4 regions of the Sinobacterium norvegicum genome follow, and region 3 is predicted to be linked to each of the others. Evidence: predicted binding sites of a transcription regulator. Region 3 holds the regulator's gene; each other region holds the start of a gene.
What was found. The regulator PhoB, encoded in region 3, activates phosphate uptake and scavenging genes when phosphate is short. The targets are predictions, from matches to a motif close to TGTCATAAANNTGTAACA.
Positions count from the first base shown of each region.

Region 1: a site for PhoB is predicted at 2,905-2,922, ahead of L9P87_RS14775 (TIGR00153 family protein). Genes of this name have one in related genera too.
Region 2: a site for PhoB is predicted at 2,547-2,564, ahead of L9P87_RS07235 (substrate-binding domain-containing protein). Genes of this name have one in related genera too.
Region 4: a site for PhoB is predicted at 2,638-2,655, ahead of gspC (type II secretion system protein GspC). Genes of this name have one in related genera too.

Region 1 is NZ_CAKLPX010000004.1:49,696-54,574, reverse strand. It holds gene argA (amino-acid N-acetyltransferase) at 1-724, opposite strand, end outside; gene L9P87_RS14780 (inorganic phosphate transporter) at 861-2,135, opposite strand; gene L9P87_RS14775 (TIGR00153 family protein) at 2,154-2,831, opposite strand; gene tfpB (type IV pilus assembly ATPase TfpB) at 3,050-4,834, shown strand.
Region 2 is NZ_CAKLPX010000001.1:1,619,282-1,624,160, reverse strand. It holds gene L9P87_RS07255 (ROK family protein) at 1-139, shown strand, start outside; gene cobU (bifunctional adenosylcobinamide kinase/adenosylcobinamide-phosphate guanylyltransferase) at 261-779, shown strand; gene cobT (nicotinate-nucleotide--dimethylbenzimidazole phosphoribosyltransferase) at 776-1,816, shown strand; gene L9P87_RS07240 (histidine phosphatase family protein) at 1,840-2,460, shown strand; gene L9P87_RS07235 (substrate-binding domain-containing protein) at 2,638-3,993, shown strand; gene L9P87_RS07230 (substrate-binding domain-containing protein) at 4,203-4,879, shown strand, end outside.
Region 3 is NZ_CAKLPX010000001.1:730,631-735,509, reverse strand. It holds gene L9P87_RS03195 (YgiQ family radical SAM protein) at 1-1,296, opposite strand, end outside; gene purU (formyltetrahydrofolate deformylase) at 1,540-2,394, shown strand; gene phoB (phosphate regulon transcriptional regulator PhoB) at 2,489-3,211, shown strand; gene phoR (phosphate regulon sensor histidine kinase PhoR) at 3,260-4,576, shown strand; gene L9P87_RS03175 (cation:proton antiporter) at 4,586-4,879, opposite strand, start outside.
Region 4 is NZ_CAKLPX010000003.1:222,711-227,589, reverse strand. It holds gene gspD (type II secretion system secretin GspD) at 1-1,605, opposite strand, end outside; gene gspC (type II secretion system protein GspC) at 1,657-2,574, opposite strand; gene L9P87_RS12970 (sodium ion-translocating decarboxylase subunit beta) at 2,951-4,255, opposite strand; gene oadA (sodium-extruding oxaloacetate decarboxylase subunit alpha) at 4,269-4,879, opposite strand, start outside.

The DNA.
Region 1 (4,879 bases), on a different contig from region 3:
TCACGTGTTGTTGATGGTCGCTGAGCGCGGTGAGCTGTTTTGCCTCGGCGATGGATAACTGAGCCACGAGTTGATTGCCAGCATCGAAGATTCCCTCGCTGTTGTCGAGATAGATCAGTTTATCGGCTTTGATCGCCAGCGCTGTCTGCATCGCCAAATCCTCTGCCGGCATGTTGAAAATTTCGCCGGTTGGAGAGTAACCCAGAGGGGAGATTAATACGATGTCGCCACAGTTGAGCTGCTGAGTGATCGCCTCAGCATTGATGCTGCGAACGCTGCCGGTATGCTGAAAGTCGACACCTTGGTGTACACCCATAGGTTTGGCCGTCACGTAGTTGCCGCCGGTGACACGAATGGTGGCGCCGTGCATCGGCGAGTTGGGTAACCCCAGTGACAGCATGGCTTCGATAGAGCAACGGATGGATCCGCTGGCATCCTTGACCGCCTCTAAGGCGTCGACGTCGGTTATGCGAACATTGTTGTGTATATGGCTCTCGAGGCCACGTAAATTGAGCCGTTGTTGAATCTGAGGTCGGGCACCATGAATCAACACCAGACGGATACCCAGGCTGTTCAGCAGGGCTATGTCATGAATAATATGACGAAAGTTATCCGACTCAACCACTTCACCAGTCAGGGTGATCACAATGGTCTTGCCATGATGGGCATGGATATAGGGGGATGATTGCCGAAACCAATCGACAAAGGCCTGGGTATTATTCACCGGATTAGCGCCATAGTAGAGTCATTAAACTCCCAGTATATCAGTGCCGTGCTGGCTGACAATGTTTGATCTGTTGGGGGTTTCAGGCGGGCATAAAAAAAGCGGCCGAGGCCGCTTTTATCGACGCAATGTCCTGCTAGCCAAACATGCCTTTAAACATGAAGAAGAAGACAATTGCCAGGCCAGCGCCGGCCGGTAGAGTAATAATCCACGACATAAAAATCGATGAAATAACCCGCAGGTTAAGGGCGCCAATACCACGGGCTAGGCCCACGCCGAGTACCGCACCTACCAGCGTGTGGGTGGTGGAGATAGGCAGGCCGGTGGCGGAAGCCAAGACCACGGTCGTCGCGGCGGCGAGTTCCGCGGCAAAGCCGCGACTGGGCGTCAATTCGGTGATTTTCTTGCCGATGGTAGCCATCACCTTGAACCCGTAAGTGGCCAAGCCGACGACAATACCAGCACCACCAAGGAGCAAAATCCAGCTGGGCATAACGCTCTTAGCTTGTACGCCACCGGTTTCTAGAACACCCCAAATAGCGGCAATAGGGCCGACAGCGTTGGCGACATCATTAGAGCCGTGGGCAAAGGCCATGGCACAGGCGGTGAAAATCATCAGAACGGCGAATACTTTTTCGACGCTTTCGAAGCGGTTTTGGTTATTGGAGTTCTCAATAAACTTGATGCGACTGAGGAAATATTTGCCGATCATTGCCACGATGATACCGGCGATGATGGCAATGCCAGCATCCTGCACAAAGCTCAACTGAATGCCGGCATCCTTGAGGACGTGTTTCAGGCCTTTGAGCATGGTAACCATGGCAATCATAAAGCCAACAAAAAACATGTAAACCGGTACGTATTTTTGTGCGTTTTGGAAGGGGCTTTTGGTGTTAAGAATTAGACGCTGAACCGATTTAAACAGTGCAAAGGAGATCACGCCGGCCAGCATGGGTGATACCACCCAGCTGGCAACGACATGGCCGACCTTACCCCAGTTCACCGCGTCGACACCGATACCCGCGGCGGCAAAGCCGACAATGGCGCCGACAATACTGTGGGTGGTCGATACCGGCCAGCCCATCATTGAGGCGATGAACAACCAACAGCCGGCAGCAAGCAGGGCTGCCAGCATGCCGTAAACCAGCAGCTCGGGTTGGCCGCTAAGAATGGTCGGGTCTATGATGCCTTTGCGTATGGTTCCTGTGACCTCTCCACCGGCCAAATAGGCACCGGCAAACTCGAAGATCATGGCGATGAGAATCGCTTGTTTTACGGTAAGCGCCTTGGAACCTACAGAGGTACCCATGGCGTTGGCAACGTCGTTGGCGCCGACACCCCAGGCCATGAAAAAGCCAAAAGCACAGGCCATGATAAGGAGAATGGTGCCGTATTCAGCAATAATATCCATAGTGATAAACTCTATTGATTAACGTGCGATTAAGATTTGGAGGCGGGCGCCAACGCGCTGAGAAGAGTCGGCTAAATCGCCTATCCACTCGATAATTTTGTAGAGAAACATCACCTCGATAGGCGGCAGATCGTTTTCAATCTTGAACAGCGTGGCGCGGATGGCCACCTCTAGCTCGTCGGTGTCTGTTTCGAGGCGATCGAGCTCGCCGATAAGGGCTTCTACAGTCTCTAACTCACGGCCGCTAAAGCCGGTGTCGAGTAACTTATCTAGTTCGTTAATGGCCTCGACAGCCTGAGCCGATGTGGCGATGGCCTTATTGACGTAGCTTTCCATCGAGGCCTTCATCGCCTGAGGAATTTCCATCTGACGGCCCAGCATCAGGCCGGCAACATCTTTGGCTTTATTGGCAATTTTGTCCTGCATGGTAACCAGTTCAAGCAAATCTGAACGTGGAACCGGTAAAAAGAGGTTTTTCGGTAGATGAAGGCGAATTGAGCGCTTCATGTCATCGGCTTCGTTCTCTAAAATACCGATTTGACGCTGTTGGCTTTCGGCCTGTTCCCAGTCGCTGATTAATACGGCGGCAAAGAAATCATGTAGTTGAGCAGCACAAGCCTGTGCTTTAATCATATGGCGCTGAATCGGCTTAATTGGCGATTGGCCGAACATGTTACCAAACGGGATGCTAACCATTTTAAGGGCTCCGGTAGTTGTGAAGCAAAAACACACGATGCTAGATATTAATTCGAGCATTGTCATTTATTAATGTTACAGCTTTATGACAGTTTGTCATCGAACTGTCATAAAGCGTCGAGGGTGGCGTTAATAAAAGCGTGTTAAGACTTTGTAAAAGCCATACAAGTTGTTAATAATATTAAAATTAGCGTGTTATTTAGTTGAGTGAAATTTATATGACAGAAACATTACAAAACAGGTCTAGCGGCCAGCTTATTGAACTTCGCACGCTGCTGGATGATTTGTTAGCCGACGATCGATTAAGTCAAAAAGATCATGATCGTATTGTCAGTGTTTCTCGTACGCCAGAACAAGCGGCGCTGCACCCTATTAACTTTATCGCATCGCAACAGCTTGATGATCAACTAAAAAAGAATAAGAAACTCGATACTGAGAGCTTATTAAAATGGCTGGCCGACCGCGTATCTCAACCCTATATGCGTATTGATCCGCTGAAAATCGATGTTGCAGCGGTCAGTGGGGTAATGAGTTATGCCTTTGCCCGCCGTCATCAAATTTTGGCGTTGGCGGTTGACAGCGATGAGGTGGTGATCGCCTCGGCGCAGCCGATGGTTGATATTTGGGAGGAAGATCTACGCCACATTACACGTAAGCAAATCCGCCGGGTTATCGTCGACCCTGTCGAGATTAAGAAATACCAAGTCGAATTTTACACGCTGGCAAAGTCGATCAGTGGCGCAAATAATGAGGGGGTTGGCAGTTCTACGGGGCTGTCAAATCTAGAGGCGATGCTCGACCTTGGGCAGATGAAAGATCCGGATGCCAACGACGAGCATATTGTGAATATCGTCGATTGGCTGCTGGGCTATGCCTTCGCTCAGCGTGCCAGCGATATTCATATTGAGCCCCGTCGTGATATGGGCCGTGTTCGGTTTCGTATCGACGGGGTGTTACACACCATTTATGAGTTTCCCGCGCAGGTGACAACGGCGGTGGTCAGTCGGATCAAAATATTGGGGCGTCTCGATGTCGCCGAGAAACGTCGCCCTCAGGATGGCCGTTTAAAAACCCGCCGTGCCGACGCCAGTGAAATTGAACTTCGTCTATCGACCTTGCCTACGGCGTTTGGCGAAAAACTGGTGATGCGTATCTTCGATCCGACGGTGTTTACTCAAGGCTTCGATGAACTTGGTTTGTTGAAGGAAGATCTGCGCCGTTGGCAGGGTTTGCTCAAGAGCCCGCACGGAGTCATTTTGGTGACGGGGCCTACCGGCTCGGGTAAGACGACCACGCTGTATAGCAGCCTGCGTCAGTTGGCGACCGATGAGGTCAATCTGTGCACTATCGAAGACCCGATCGAAATGATCGAACCGATGTTTAATCAAATGCAGGTGCAGCCTAATATCGATCTAGATTTTGCCACCGGGGTAAAAGCGTTGTTACGCCAGGACCCGGATGTGATTATGGTCGGAGAGATCCGCGATGCAGAGACCGCCGACATGGCGACACAGGCAGCCTTGACCGGCCACCTGATGCTGTCGACACTACATACCAATGATGCGCCAAGCGCCATTACTCGGCTGCTCGAAATCGGTGTGCCTGCCTATCTGTTGCGGGCTACTCTCAGCGGCGTGATGGCGCAGCGCTTGGTGCGGACACTGTGCCCCGATTGTAAGGAGCCGGTGTCAATGGATACCGGTGTCTGGTCAGAGCTAACCGCACCCTGGCGGGTGACGGCGCCACAGCAAGTGTTCCAGGCCAAGGGCTGTGATGAATGCCGCTATACCGGCTTCCGCGGTCGTCAGGGTATCTATGAAATCCTCGTCCTGTCAGACGATGTAAAACAGCATATAACCAATGATACTGATTTAAAAAAGCTGAGTGAGCAGGCAATGAGAGAGGGCATGCGAACCTTACGGCTCAGCGGTGCGCAAAAGGTCGCGGCGGGTTTAACCACCGTTGAAGAAGTGCTGCGTGTCGTGCCTGCGCGAGCGCAATAACACCGCTGCCCGCCAGCGTCTTGCAACCACAGTGATAAATAGTAG
Region 2 (4,879 bases), 890 kb from region 3:
GCGGTTACCGGGTGTGTTAACAGAGCTTGAGGCGAGGCTGGCTGATCATGTTATTGGCGACAGTGTGAAGACCCAATTGTGCCTGTCTCATCACGGCGATGCCAGCGGTGCCAGGGGGGCTGCCTGGTTGTGGCCGTAACCCTGCATGAAGCAGCACAATCAAATGAACAAACGGTAGCTTGCCAGCTTCTCGCGGCACGCTATGATTGCCCGCCAGCAACAGACCAACTTGCCACGGGCTAAAGAAAGGATTAACGACTGTGAAACAATTGATTTTAGGCGGCGTTCGCTCCGGTAAAAGTGCTCTGGCAGAGCAGCTTTGTCGTGACAGCGAAAAGCAGGTTATTTATGTCGCCACGGCCACCGCCGGTGATGACGAAATGACTCGACGGATTGCCCGTCATCGTGCCGACCGTCCCGGTCAATGGCCGACAATTGAAGAGCCGATTGCATTGGCCCAAGCACTGACCCGCTATAACGATGAAAAATATTGCTTGATGGTCGACTGCTTGACCCTGTGGCTGACCAATAATTTATTGGCAGAGGTAGACTGTTGGCAGCAGCAAAAACAGGCACTGCTGGCGCTACTGCAGGATTTTAAAGGTGACATAATATTTGTCAGCAACGAGGTGGGCTTGGGTATTGTGCCCTTGGGGGAGCTCTCTCGGCGATTTAGCGATGAGGCCGGTTGGCTGCATCAGGCGCTGGCAAAACAATGCCACCGCGTTATTTTTGTGGTGGCCGGGTTGCCACAGGTGTTTAAAGGTGAGGCGTTATGACTATGTGGTATCAGCAGGCAGCAAAAGAAATCAATGTTGAGATGAAGCTAGAGGCGATCAAGCGACAATCGGTGCTGACCAAACCACCAGGCTCGCTCGGCCAGCTTGAGGCTGTTGCTGTAGCGCTTGCCTCGATGCAGGGTGCGGTAAAGCCGGTGCTAAAAAAGCCGTATATTGCAATTTTTGCCGGTGATCATGGCGTCGCAAACCAGGGTGTATCGGCTTTCCCGCAGGTGGTCACCGGTGAGATGATTCGAAATTTTTCCGCCGGTGGTGCCGCTATCACAGTAATGGCAAAGCAGATGAACGCGGGCTTCAGTGTGTTAAATATGGGAACCGCTTATTATGTGGAGCCACTGGAAGGCGTGATTGACGTCAGTATTAAACCGGGCACGGATGATTTTAGTCAGCAGCCCGCCATGACCCCAGCCGAAACAGAGGCCTGTTTACAGACCGGCGCTGATTTTATTGATGGTCTCGACTGCGACATTTTTATTGGCGGCGAGATGGGTATTGCCAATACCACCTCAGCGTCTGCGTTAGCGACAGTCTTGCTGGTGCAAAACGCCGATGATTTAGCTGGCCCCGGCACCGGTGTCAGTAAGGACGTGGTCGATCACAAGGCCCAGGTTATTGCCGCCGCCATCGACTTACATCAGCCATCGGCGGAGCAACCTGTTGCCTTGTTAGCAGCTCTGGGTGGCCTGGAAATCGCCGGACTGGTCGGCGCTTATATTCGTTGTGCTCAACGTGGTTTGCCAATCTTAGTTGATGGCTTTATTGCCACTGTGGCGGCGCTTATCGCGGTTAAAATCAATCCCTCCGTTCGGGATTGGATGTTGTTTGGCCATAGTTCTGCAGAGCCTGGCCACGTCAAAGTACTGCGTCAGCTTGAAGCGAAGCCGATACTGCAGCTCGATATGCGCCTCGGTGAGGGGTCTGGCGCTGCGGTGGCGTATAGCGTTGTACAATCAGCGCTGGCCTTACATAATCAAATGGCAAGTTTTGCCGATGCCGGTGTCTCAACCGGCGAATAGTGTGTGCAGGGGCGAGGTGTACTATGGATGTAACAATTATCGACTTGCTGCGTCATGGCGAATGTCAGGGCGGAGAAATATTTAGAGGCACCACTGATGTCGAACTGACCGACAAAGGCTGGCGGCAAATGCAGGTCAGCAGCGCTTGTGAGAGCGCGCCGTGGCAGCAAATTATTACCTCGCCATTGAAACGGTGTGCGCTATTTGCCGAGCAGTTGGCAGCACAGCATCAGCTGCCCTGTACCAGGCACCAAGATTTTGCCGAGATTAGCTTTGGTGATTGGGAGGGCTGCTTGGTCAGTGATGTCGAGCGCGAGCAGGGTGAAAATTTAAAGAAGTTTTGGCATTCACCGACGACTAACACACCACCGAACGGAGAGCCGATGGTGGCATTTTCAGATCGTCTAGACCGTGGCTGGCAAAGTCTGTTGGCGGATTACCGTGGCCAGCATCTGCTGCTGGTCAACCATGGTGGGGCGTTGCGGGTGTTATTGACCAAGATATTATCGATGCCGCTTGATGCCATTGTTCAGCTGGATGTCCCCTACGCCTGTTTCACACGGGTTAAAATCTATCACAGTAATGGCCGCAGCGATTGGAGCCAGTTGGTAAGCCATAATACCTCGATTGAAATGCTGGGTTAGTTTGAAATGTTTGCAGGTATCGGCTGCTATTCTGTCGTTGCTGTCAGGCTTACGCTTCGGCTAGCCAGCCTAGGCTGTCATTAAGTTGTCATTTTTCTGTCACTAATAGTTCATCTTTTGTTATTAAAATAGTCAAAAATAATAACGTTATTATTGTTGTCTAGGGTGTTAATAACTATGATTTTGAGAAAAGTGGCAGGCCAAAATATCCTGCTGATAATACTGTGCATCGTGCTGTTATTGCCCCGTTCAGCAGTGTCTGAGGAGGTTATATTTTCGCTGTCTGGTTCCAATACTGTCGGCGCGAAACTGGCGCCGGCTCTGGTGATTGGATATTTGAAAAGTGTCGGTGCCGAGGCGATTAATATCGAACCCAGCGCGACAAATAACAATGAGTCGGTGATAAGGGCTCGACTGCTGAGCGATAATGGATTGTACCAATTAATTTCGGTGCATTTGGCTGCTCATGGTTCCAGCACGGGATTCAAGGCGTTAAACAGTGAGGTGGCTGATATTGCCATGTCGTCACGGCAGATTAAGCCCAAGGAAGTAAAACGCCTACAGCGCTTTGGCGATCTCAAGGCGATAGGGGCTGAACATATAATTGCTATCGATGGATTAGCTATTATAGTTCATCGGGATAACAAACTTCAGACTTTGTCTAAAACACTTTTAGCAAAAATATTTTCTGGTGAAATTAATAATTGGCAACAGCTCGGCGGCGCTGATACAGCGATTAATCGTTATGCACGTGATGATCAATCGGGTACTTGGGATACATTTAAAAAGCTGGTGCTGGGTAAGGTGCCGCTGGATAAGTCGGCAGAACGTTTCGAATCCAATGCGGAGTTGTCTCGTCGAGTCAGTACCGACCTCTATGGTATTGGCTTTGTTCCCTTGGCCGCAGTGGGGCAAGCCAAGGTGTTGTCGGTATCGGACGATCAGACTCGGGCGATGAGACCGCAGCAAATCAATGTTGCCACAGAGGATTACCCGCTGGCTCGGCGATTGTATTTGTATACTCGCCCGGATGTGGATAACCCCCATATTCTACATTTTATTGACTACGTGATGGCGCGACAAGGGCAGACGGTGGTCGAGGACATCGGTTTTATATCGCAGAATATTATTGCCGTTAAACAACCAATAGTACGTGGTGCCCCCGATAATTATAACGAGCTGATTCGGCGAGCGCAGAGGCTGAGCGTCAATTTTTATTTCTCACCCGGCAGTTCTAAACTTGATACCAAGGCCTACCGTGACTTACTGCGATTAGAGCACTATTTTGCCCGCGAGCAGAGTGGTGATGAGGTTTGGTTGGTAGGTTTTAGCGATCAGAAAAGCAGCCCGGCATTAGAATCATTGTTGGCCAGACATCGGGCTCTGAAGGTGAAGAATAAACTGCATGGCAAGGTAGAAAATATTCAGCCGGTGATGAGTGTTGGTGCGTTTATGCCGATTGCGAATAATGCCGATGATGCGGCCAAGATGAAAAATGGACGGGTTGAAGTCTGGCTGTCATCAGCACAATGAAATAATAAAAATATGTTTTCTCTTTGCCCCGGTCGGCCCGATTTTATCGTGGTTGATGCGGGGCTTTTTTGTCCCTCATAATTTCGCCCGCCTGTCACGGAAGCTTCATATTACGTTCACGTAACTGTCAATTGTCAGCGCTAAGATATCCGGTATTAACAGAAAGTAAGTCATCAGCATTTAAATATAATAACTTATTGGAGTAGATCATGAAAAAAACACTGGCAGTCATGGCCCTTACAGGTCTCGTATCAACCGTCGTTCAGGCTCAGCAGCGCGATTACATCAGTATTGTTGGCTCGTCGACGGTATATCCCTTCTCTACCGTAGTGGCAGAGCGTTTTGGCATGAATACCGACTACAAAACCCCCAAGGTTGAATCGACAGGCTCGGGTGGTGGTTTCAAGCTATTTTGTGCCGGTGTTGGCACCAATACACCTGATATTACCAATGCCTCGCGGGCGATTAAGCCATCTGAGGTTGAGCTGTGTAACAGTAACGGCGTTAAAGACATTATGGAAGTTGTGATTGGCTATGATGGCATCGTATTAGCCAATGCCAAGAGTGCAGCCCAGTATGACTTGTCTCTTCGCGACATATACCTCGCTTTGGCGCGTAATGTACCAAACCCTGACGGCTCTGAGACTCTGGTTGAAAACCCGTATCAGACTTGGAACGATGTGAACCCAGCGCTTCCGAACAGCAGGATCGAAGTATTGGGTCCACCACCGACATCGGGTACCCGTGATGCATTCGCTGAATTAGCGCTGGAGGGTGGCTGTAAAACATATGGCTGGATCAGGGCGATGAAGAAGCAAGATAAAAAGAAGTACAAGGCTGTCTGCCATGGCGTGCGTGAAGATGGTGGCTATGTTGAGGCGGGCGA
Region 3 (4,879 bases):
GATGGTGCCGGTAAAGCCCTCGGTCTTATCTCGGATGGCCTCGACCTCGGCAATAATCGAATCCTCAGAGCGGTTTTGGATAATGCGCCCCTCGTGTTCGGTAATCGAGCAGAAACTACAGCCACCAAAGCAGCCACGCATAATGTTGATTGAGAAGCGGATCATCTCAAAGGCGGTAATTTTCTTACCCTGATAAACCGGATGTGGGTTGCGGGCATAGGGCAGGGCGAAGACGCCGTCGAGTTCGTCGGTGGTCAGCGGAATCGGTGGGGGGGTCAACCAAACATCTCGGTTACCGTGGCGCTGAACCAGGGCGCGGGCGTTGCCGGGGTTGGTTTCAAGGTGCAGCACGCGCGAGGCGTGGGCATACAGAACCGGGTCTTTGCTGACGGTTTCAAAACTGGGGATGCGGACAAAACTGCGGTCGCGGGGTGCGACATCCTTCGGTGGGTTGAGGTCGAAGATCTTCAGTACCTGAACCTCTTCCTCGGCTGGCATTGCCGCGTCAGCGTCATTCTTGACGCAGCCTTCGGTCTCTTCTTCGGTCTGATAGGGGCTGTGTAAGGTGTCGACCTTGCCGGGGCGGTCGACATCGGTGGAGTCTATCTCGACCCAGCCCTTGGGCAGTTCTTTGGCGATATAGGCGGTGCCACGAATGTCGCGTATTTGGCCGATGGTCTCGCCATTGTTGAGGCGGTGAGCGACATCGACAATGGCTCTGTCGGCGTTACCATAGAGCAGCATGTCGGCCTTGGAATCGACCAGTACCGAGCGTTTGACGGTATCGCTCCAGTAATCATAATGGGCGATACGGCGCAGGCTGGCTTCTATCGAGCCGATGACTACAGGCACGCCCTTGTAACACTCGCGAACCTTTTGGGCGTAGACGGTGACGGCGCGGTCAGGGCGTTTACCGCCGACATTACCGGCGGTATAGGCATCGTCGTGGCGCAGTTTTTTATCGGCGGTATAGCGATTGATCATCGAGTCCATATTACCCGAGGCAATACCCCAGAATAAATTGGGCTTGCCGAGGGTCATAAAGTCTTCTTTCTTGGTCCAGTCGGGCTGAGAAATAATGCCGACACGAAAACCCTGAGCCTCCAGTAAACGCCCGATAACAGCCATGCCAAAACTGGGGTGGTCGACATAGGCATCGCCGGTAACGATGATGACATCGCAGCTATCCCAGCCTAAGTCGTCCATTTCCTTTCTGCTCATGGGCAGGAAGGGAGCGGGACCAAAGCATTCCGCCCAGTGTTTGCGGTAGGAAAAAAGTGAGGTGGCGGCTGACATAAGGCGAAGTGACCGATAGCTTACAAAGTGGGCGCATATTATACGCCTATTATGGCTAAAGAGATAGAATCTGGCGAAAATATCATGATGCGGGTCATTGCCTGGTGAAAATAGCTGATCATTGTGTCAATAAATTGTCATGGTGACCGACAACGGTGGAGGCGAGACCGTGCAAGGCATATAATAACGTTAATGAATGGCAGGGCAGATGCCAGTGAGTAAATGATAACAAAAGGTTTTTTTATGGATCGTACTATTCGATTGTTGATCTCATGCCCCGATAAAGTAGGGATTGTTGCGGCGGTCAGTGATTTTATTGCCCAGCGCGGCGGTTGGATGACTGAGGCTAACTATCACGCCGACCGCGATACGGGGCAATTCTTTATGCGCAGCGAGATCTTAGCGCAAAGCCTGTCGGTGGATAGCGAGCAATTCCGCGCGGACTTTGCTGTGCTCGCCGATGGTTTTGACATGCAGTGGCAATTCAGTGACTCCGATGTGCGCAAGAAGGTCGTTTTGATGGCCTCCCATGCCTCTCACTGTTTGGCTGATATCTTGCACCGTTGGCACAGTGGTGAGCTTGAGTGTGACATTGTGGGTGTGGTGGCCAATCATGAGAATCTCCGGTCGATGGTCGAGTGGCACAAAATCCCCTATCACTTTATTAACTTTAAAGACCGTGAAAAAGCCGAGGCGAATGCCGAGGTGGAGGCCACGTTAGCCACCATGGCACCGGATGTGGTGGTGTTGGCTCGCTATATGCAAATCATCCCCGCCAGTCTTTGTCAGCAGTACCATGGCCGAATGATCAATATCCATCACAGTTTCTTGCCCTCTTTTGTCGGCGCCAACCCTTATCAGAAGGCCTTCGACCGGGGTGTTAAGCTGGTCGGCGCAACCTGCCACTATGTGACCGAGCAGCTCGATGAGGGGCCGATACTGGATCAGGATGTGATCCGCGTCAGCCACCGTGACAGCAAGGAGGACATGGTGCGCTTGGGTAAGGATGTGGAGCAGCAAGTCTTAGCCAGGGGGTTACGTGCGCACCTGCAAGACCGCATAGTGGTGCAGGGTAATAAAACCGTCATATTCGATTAGCATTATATTTAGGTTGTAATGAGGCTGTCACAAAAATGTCGTTAAATGTTCATCTATTCAGTATTTAATGCGTTCATTGTTTGGAGAGTAAACTATGACCAGTGCCAAAATTCTGATTGTGGACGATGAAGCCGCAATTCGTGAAATGTTAAGAATGAACCTAGAATTGTCCGGCTTTGACTGTGTAGAGGCCGCCGACGCCATTGAGGCCCATGGCCTGATTGTCGATGAATTACCTCAGTTGGTCTTGCTGGACTGGATGTTGCCAGGCACCAGTGGGATCGAATTGGTACGCCGGCTGAAGAAGGATGAGGCCACCAAGGATGTGCCGGTCATCATGCTGACTGCCAAGGCCGATGAGGGAAATAAGATTCAAGGTCTTGAGGGCGGTGTCGATGATTATATTACCAAGCCATTTTCGCCCCGCGAGTTAATCGCCCGTGTCAATGCGGTGTTGCGCCGCAGTGCCGGTGTTGCTCAGAGTGATAAAATTTCTGTCGGTGAGTTGGTGATGGAGCCGGACAGCCACCGTGTCACGTTGGCCAATAGCAGTATTAATCTGGGGCCGACAGAGTACCGTTTGCTCAACTTTTTTATGACCCACCAAGAGCGTGTCTATTCCCGTGCCCAGTTACTCGACCGTGTTTGGGGTGGTAACGTCTATGTTGAAGAACGCACTGTCGATGTCCATATTCGCCGTCTGCGCAAGGCGTTGTTGTTGGATGATGGTCGTGATTTTGGTCAGTATATTCAAACTGTCCGTGGCGCTGGCTACCGTTTTTCAGAGCAGGGTGTGGTGGTTGAGTCAGTCCAGTGATTGGGCGATATCGCCAGTTATTTATGCTTTTAAAATTGAGATGATTGAGTGAACTACCAACCAGCGTTCAACCGCGAAGTACTTCGTGTTTTATTGTTTTTGATTCCTATTGCCGTTGTTGGCGGCATGACGGGCGAACTCGCCTTGGCGATGTTAATTGGCAGTCTGTGTTTTATTGCCGATTATCTTTTTCGGATTCATCGATTAAGACGTTGGTTAGAAGATACTGAGGGGATTAGTGATCTCTCTTCTGCGGATAAAAAATTCGGCATGATGCGAGAGGTGGCAATGGATTATAGCCGCCTGCGGACGCGGCATGTTGAACAGAGCCGCCGCTTGAGTGTGGCGGAAAGTTATCTGCAGGAGGCGGCATCATCGCTGTCTGATGGCGTCATAGTGGTTGCGGCAGGGGGCAGTTTAACCTGGTCTAACAAGGCGGCAGCAGAATTTTTGGGCGTGGGTTTCCCGCGCCATTATCGCAAATTATTGGTCAATCTGGTCAGCGATAAATGCTTTATAGACTACTTTGATTGCTGTGAATATGGTGAGCCATTGGAGATAGCCTCACCGGTTTTACCGCATCTTACCTTAAGTATTAGTATGACCTTTTTTGGTGCCGGCAACCGACTTATTTTTGTCCGAAACATTTCAAAAATCCGCCACCTCGAAAAAATTCGCCAAGACTTTATCGGCAATATGTCCCATGAGTTGCGCACACCGCTGACCGTTATTAAGGGCTATTTAGAGGTTATTTCAACCCATATTGAGGGTGAAAATTCGCGCTGGGAGCGGCCATTGTTGCAAATGCAAGAGCAGGCTGAGCGGATGGAGCATCTGATTACTGATTTGATGTGGCTGTCGCGGTTGGAATCTGTGCCGCAGGAGGACTCGAATACGCCGGTTGCGGTGGCGGCGATTTCAAGAGAGATGGCTGAGGAAGCCTCTGTCCACAGAGCCGGTCAAGGTAAGATTTTTGAAGTCAACGTCGATGATTCGATCAGCTTGATTGGTGAGTTTAAAGAGGTGCGTAGCGCGCTGAATAACTTGGTGGTAAATGCGTGTAAATACACCGATGACGATGGCGTTATTCGTATCGATTGGCGGCTTAATGATGCGGGCGGCGCGATTTTTTCGGTCTCTGATAATGGTTTTGGTATCGCCGAGGAGCATTTGTCTCGGTTGACTGAGCGTTTCTATCGGGTGGATACCAGCCGGTCAATCGCCACCGGTGGAACCGGTCTTGGTCTGGCGATTGTTAAGCATGTTTTGATGCGACACGGGGCCGAATTGCAGGTCTGCAGTGAGGAGGGTGTTGGCTCTACCTTCAGCTGTATTTTCCCGGCCAATAGAGTGTCTCGCCAATAGATTAAGCTGTCAGGTGGTTTTGCCGTTATCGAGTCTGTTGGTGTCGGTGGCGGCACTCTTGCTGCTAACCAAGCTGATGACTGACCAGCCACTGTCGGGTTTGATGTCGCCGCCTTCGGCGAAGACGTGAATGTGTTTTTCGCCGTCGATGGCAAACATGGGAATCGTCGTGTTGCCCTGCTGGCTGAGGTATTGTTGGTAGCTATAGGCGTCGGAAAGCTTGGTCGTTTTGAGTGTCGCTCCCTGAGCGTGAAGGCTGGCCAGTTGGCGGTAACTGACCTGACCGCTGAACAGGGTTTTGCC
Region 4 (4,879 bases), on a different contig from region 3:
AATACGTTTGTTGGTAATAATATCGGAGGCATCGACCTTCGACGCATCACCGGTCAACGAGGAGATCTCCTGATAGATTTGCAATACCACCGTGCCACCCTCGTTGATCTGCGGCGTCACTTTTAAAGTAATACCCACATCCTTACGCTCGATGGTGGTAAAGGGGTTGGAACTGTCACCCGAGTCATTGGTATAGCTGCCAGTGGTAAACGGGACTTCCTTACCAACCACGATCTGTGCCTCACTGTTATCGAGAGTTAACAGGCTGGGTGTCGACAATATATTGCTGTTGGTTTTCTCTTCCAGGGCGCGGATAATCGCCACGTAATCGTCATCGGCAATACCAAAGGTACCGCCTCTGGTCCCCGCCAACGCTGTCGCCAGGCCAGCGGTTGGGTCTGCAGCCTCAACACCACTGGCGATGCTGCCTAATAAGCCAGAGGAAACGTTACTGCCAAAACCGACGCCGCTCTGTCCCATCCATTCGACACCAAGATCCTTGCCATCCTCATCGCTGAGCTCAACAATAATGGCCTCAACCAATACTTGGGCGCGACGTATGTCCAGCTTTTCAATAATACCTTCAATCATTGCCAAGTCGCCGGCGTTGGCGGTGACGATTAATGCGTTAGTCGCCTCGTCTGCTTCAATCACCGCCGTCGATGCTGTCGGTGTCACAGTCTTGCCCTTGGCGTTATTAGCCGATGCCTTTGACATATTGGCCGTCACCTTTGACAGCACCTCCGCCACATCGATGGCATTGGCATATTCGAGATAGATAACCCTGGCATTACCACTGGTAGGCAGCGGCGTATCCAAGTGCTTGACCAAGGCTTTGATACGGTTGCGCTGAATTTCATCGCCGTTAATCAATACGCTGTTTGTGCGAGCGTCGGCCACCAACTTAACCCGAGAGCTTTGTGAGCCGCCCTTGCTGGCAGCATCTTCCTTATCGAGTAACTCGATCATCCTCACGGTATCTTCCGCAGAGGCATGTTTGAGCTGGACAACGTCGGTTTTATCCACAGCAGCCTGATCGATGCTATCGATAATCTGGCGAATACGCTGAATATTTGCGGCGGTGTCGGCAATAATAATTGCATTACTTGGCGCATAGGCAGCCAGATGGGACTGCTGAGCCACCAACGGGCGCAAAACAGGCACCAGTTTCGCCGCAGAAATATTCTCTAACTGAATAACATGGGTGATGTACTCACTGTTGGCACCCGGAGTCTCAACCACTGGCAACGCCTCCGTACGGCCTGATTTAGCCGGCACGATGCGAATAGCGCCACCGGACTCGACGGCGACATAGCCGTGCACATCCAACACAGACAGGAACAGGTGATAAAGCTCATCCTCACCGACTGGGTCGACAGAGACAACCTTGACCTTGCCTGTTACTTTCGGGTCGACAATAATCGTCTTACCCGTGGCATCGGCTACAAAATGAATCAGCTCCTGAATGTCGGTGTTATTGAAATTCAGCGTCCAGGTTTGCGGTGCCATATCGGCAGGTGCGGCGGTTAGAGACGACACCGGTTGTAATAATGCCGCCGTTATCAACAGTGTTCTCGCTACGCTTTGATAGGAAATCAACTTCACTTGCTTACACCCTGATTATTCATTACTTCGTTGTTATACATTATTATCTCGCTATTCTGTGTCGAAGCCGACGAGCAGATCGATGCTCTGCCCCTGACGCATGACTGACAGGTTGACCTGCTGAGCCTCACCGGCCAATTTATACAGTTTCATCAGCTTACTCGGATCGCTAATCGCCTCGCCATTCACCGCCGTAATAACATCACCGTTTTCAAAGCCGAGTTGCTGAAACGCTTCAACCTCTCGCCCTGGGGCAACCCGATAACCCACTAACTGACCATCTTCACTGTAGGGCCTGGCATTGATAATTTTCATCAATGAGCTTGGGTTTTTCTGCAGCCGCTGTCGCATATCCGTCAGCACCCGTTGAGTATCTTGATTCTTACGGCGATCGTCAGTCTTACCTGCGCCAACTCTCGGTGCCGAAGTAATCGTCGCCACCTTACTCGTCTTATCAAACAGCAATAACGATTCAGTTCTGCCGCCATTTTCAATCAACACCTTATCGGCGAATATCTCTAACAGTTTTACTCGGCCTCCTCCAGGAAGGCTGTCACCTGACTGATAGTTCTTCTGCTTTTTCTGGTAACTAATAATAGCGACTGAGAGCTCGGGGGCAGATGACAAAATCACCCCATTCAACTCCAGATTCAGTTTTGTTACCGCTGCTGTTTTGGTTTCAACCTTTTTAATAACCGGCTCATTAACAGCAACATTCTCGCCAAAAAAGTCCAAGCCCTGCAGGTGATTAATATCAACATTGCTTTCACTGACAGCACCGCGACTATTATTCATTACCGCCACGGGTGGGGCGATGGCATTATTGTCTGCAGCCACCAGTGACCACGTTAGATTAACCAACGCCACCAACAGCATAAAAACCGCGACAACAATAATAGTTAGCCTTAGCCACGACTCAATTTGGTCACTATTCTCGGCACCTGCCAGAGCCTTAACACGGCTTAACAAACTAACTCCTCTAGAGCCTAATTCGGCCCTGCCAACATCATTTTTTATCGTTATATTCTATTGTGTCATGTTTTTGGCACTTAAAAATAAGGCTTTTAAACATTCCCGCTCGATACTGCGACACGATGAAGAAAAAGCCACCATCATCGGTCTGCTATACGCTTTTATACTATTACTATTCGCCGACAAAAGCCAAACCGGCGAACAGCATGACAACAATAAAACCGTCACTCAACGGTAACTTAGCCGCTATTGTAGCCCAAGTTTGTTTCGTCGCGATTAAACAACGGTTATAACAGTCTGAAAATACGGATTTTTCCACAAAAAAAAGGCGGGAGGTCAATCACCATCCCGCCTTCCTCTGCGCTGTTAGTAACTAGCCACCAATCAACGAAATCATCACACCTGCCGCCACGGCCGAACCGATAACACCAGCCACATTAGGGCCCATTGCGTGCATCAACAGGAAGTTGTGTGGGTTCGACTCCAAACCGACCTTGTTTGACACTCGCGCTGCCATCGGTACTGCCGACACACCCGCTGAACCAATCAATGGATTGATCTGCTGCGTTGTAATTTTGTTCATTAGTTTAGCCATCAACACACCGGCCGCAGTACCAATGGCAAAGGCCACCATACCCAGCATGAGAATACCGAGCGTGCTGAGGTCGAGAAACTTATCGGCGCTTAATTTTGAACCGACAGACAGCCCCAAGAAAATGGTCACAATGTTGATCAAGGCGTTTTGCGCGGTATCGCTTAAACGGTCGACTACACCACATTCTTTCATCAAATTACCGAAGCAGAACATACCCAGCAGTGGCGCGGCACTAGGCAAGAATAAAGCAACCAGTATGAGCAGAGCAATAGGGAAGCAAATCTTCTCGGCACGACTGATATGGCGCAGCTGAACCATCTCAATTTTGCGCTCGGCCTCGGTGGTCAGCGCCCGCATAATCGGCGGCTGAATCATTGGTACCAGCGCCATATATGAATAGGCAGCAACCGCAATAGCACCCAGTAGATGAGGCGCCAAAATACTAGAGACATAGATCGCTGTAGGGCCATCGGCACCACCAATAATACCAATTGCAGCGGCATCAGAAATGGTGAAATCCATAATACCAAAGTGCGACATCGTCACCGCACCCAGTACGGTGGCGAAGATACCAAACTGTGCAGCAGCACCAAGGAACAGCGTCTTTGGGTTGGCCAGTAGCGGACCAAAGTCCGTCATTGCACCCACGCCCATAAAGATCAATAACGGAGCCACTCCACTGGCAATGGCCACCGAGTAGAAGTTGTACAGCATGCCGTTGCCAAATGTGGCGTCGTTAGCCACCTGAACTGCTGTAGTGTGCACTGCCGCTGAGGCGTTGTGATAGGCAGTCAGAATCGCATGACTATCCCCCCAATCGGCAACACCCAGCGTCGCGGCTAATTGCTGAATGACCTCAGGACCACCCATATTAATGGCGTTTTCTACCGCCGAGTAGGCAAGCCCAGCACCAGGGATGTTGGCCAAAATGCCGCCAAAGCCAATAGGCACGAGCAATAAAGGCTCAAAGCCTTTTTTTATCGCTAAAAACAGCAGCAGCAGACAGACCAGTATCATAAAGAACTGGCCCACAGTGAACTGATAAATACCTGTGCTTAACCACAGGTTTGTTAAGTTATCCATGATACTACCGTTATTATAGTGTGATTAAGGTATCGCCAACGGCGACAGCATCACCTTCTTTCACTGATACAGCCCCAACCAAGCCCGCCCGTGGTGCACGCACCTCAGTTTCCATCTTCATGGCTTCAAGAATGATAATCACGTCACCTTCCTGCACGTGCTCGCCAGCACTGACGTTAACCTTGAAAATGTTACCGGCAAGAGGCGCACAAACAGGCTCAGTACCGCCACCGGCGGGTGCTGCAGCGGCGACAGGAGCGGCAGCAGCAACCGGTGCAATATTCGACACATCGCCACCTTCAGCTACCTGAACAACATACTGTTGGCCACTGACCGTGACGGTATAGACTTCTTCACCACCTGCAGCGACAGGTGCCGCAGCAACAGGCGCCGCATCGGCAATGGTCGGGACCGGTTCAAAGGCGTCAGGGTTATTACGGTTTTCAAGAAACTTCAAACCAATCTGCGGAAACAGTGCATAGGTCAATACATCGTCGATCTCAGCGTCAGCCAAAGTAATCGATTTCTCACCAGCTAACTGCTTGAGCTCAGCGGTTAGTTTGTCGACCTCTGCATCGATTAAATCAGCGGGGCGACAGGTGATGGCTTCAGCACCGTCAAGCA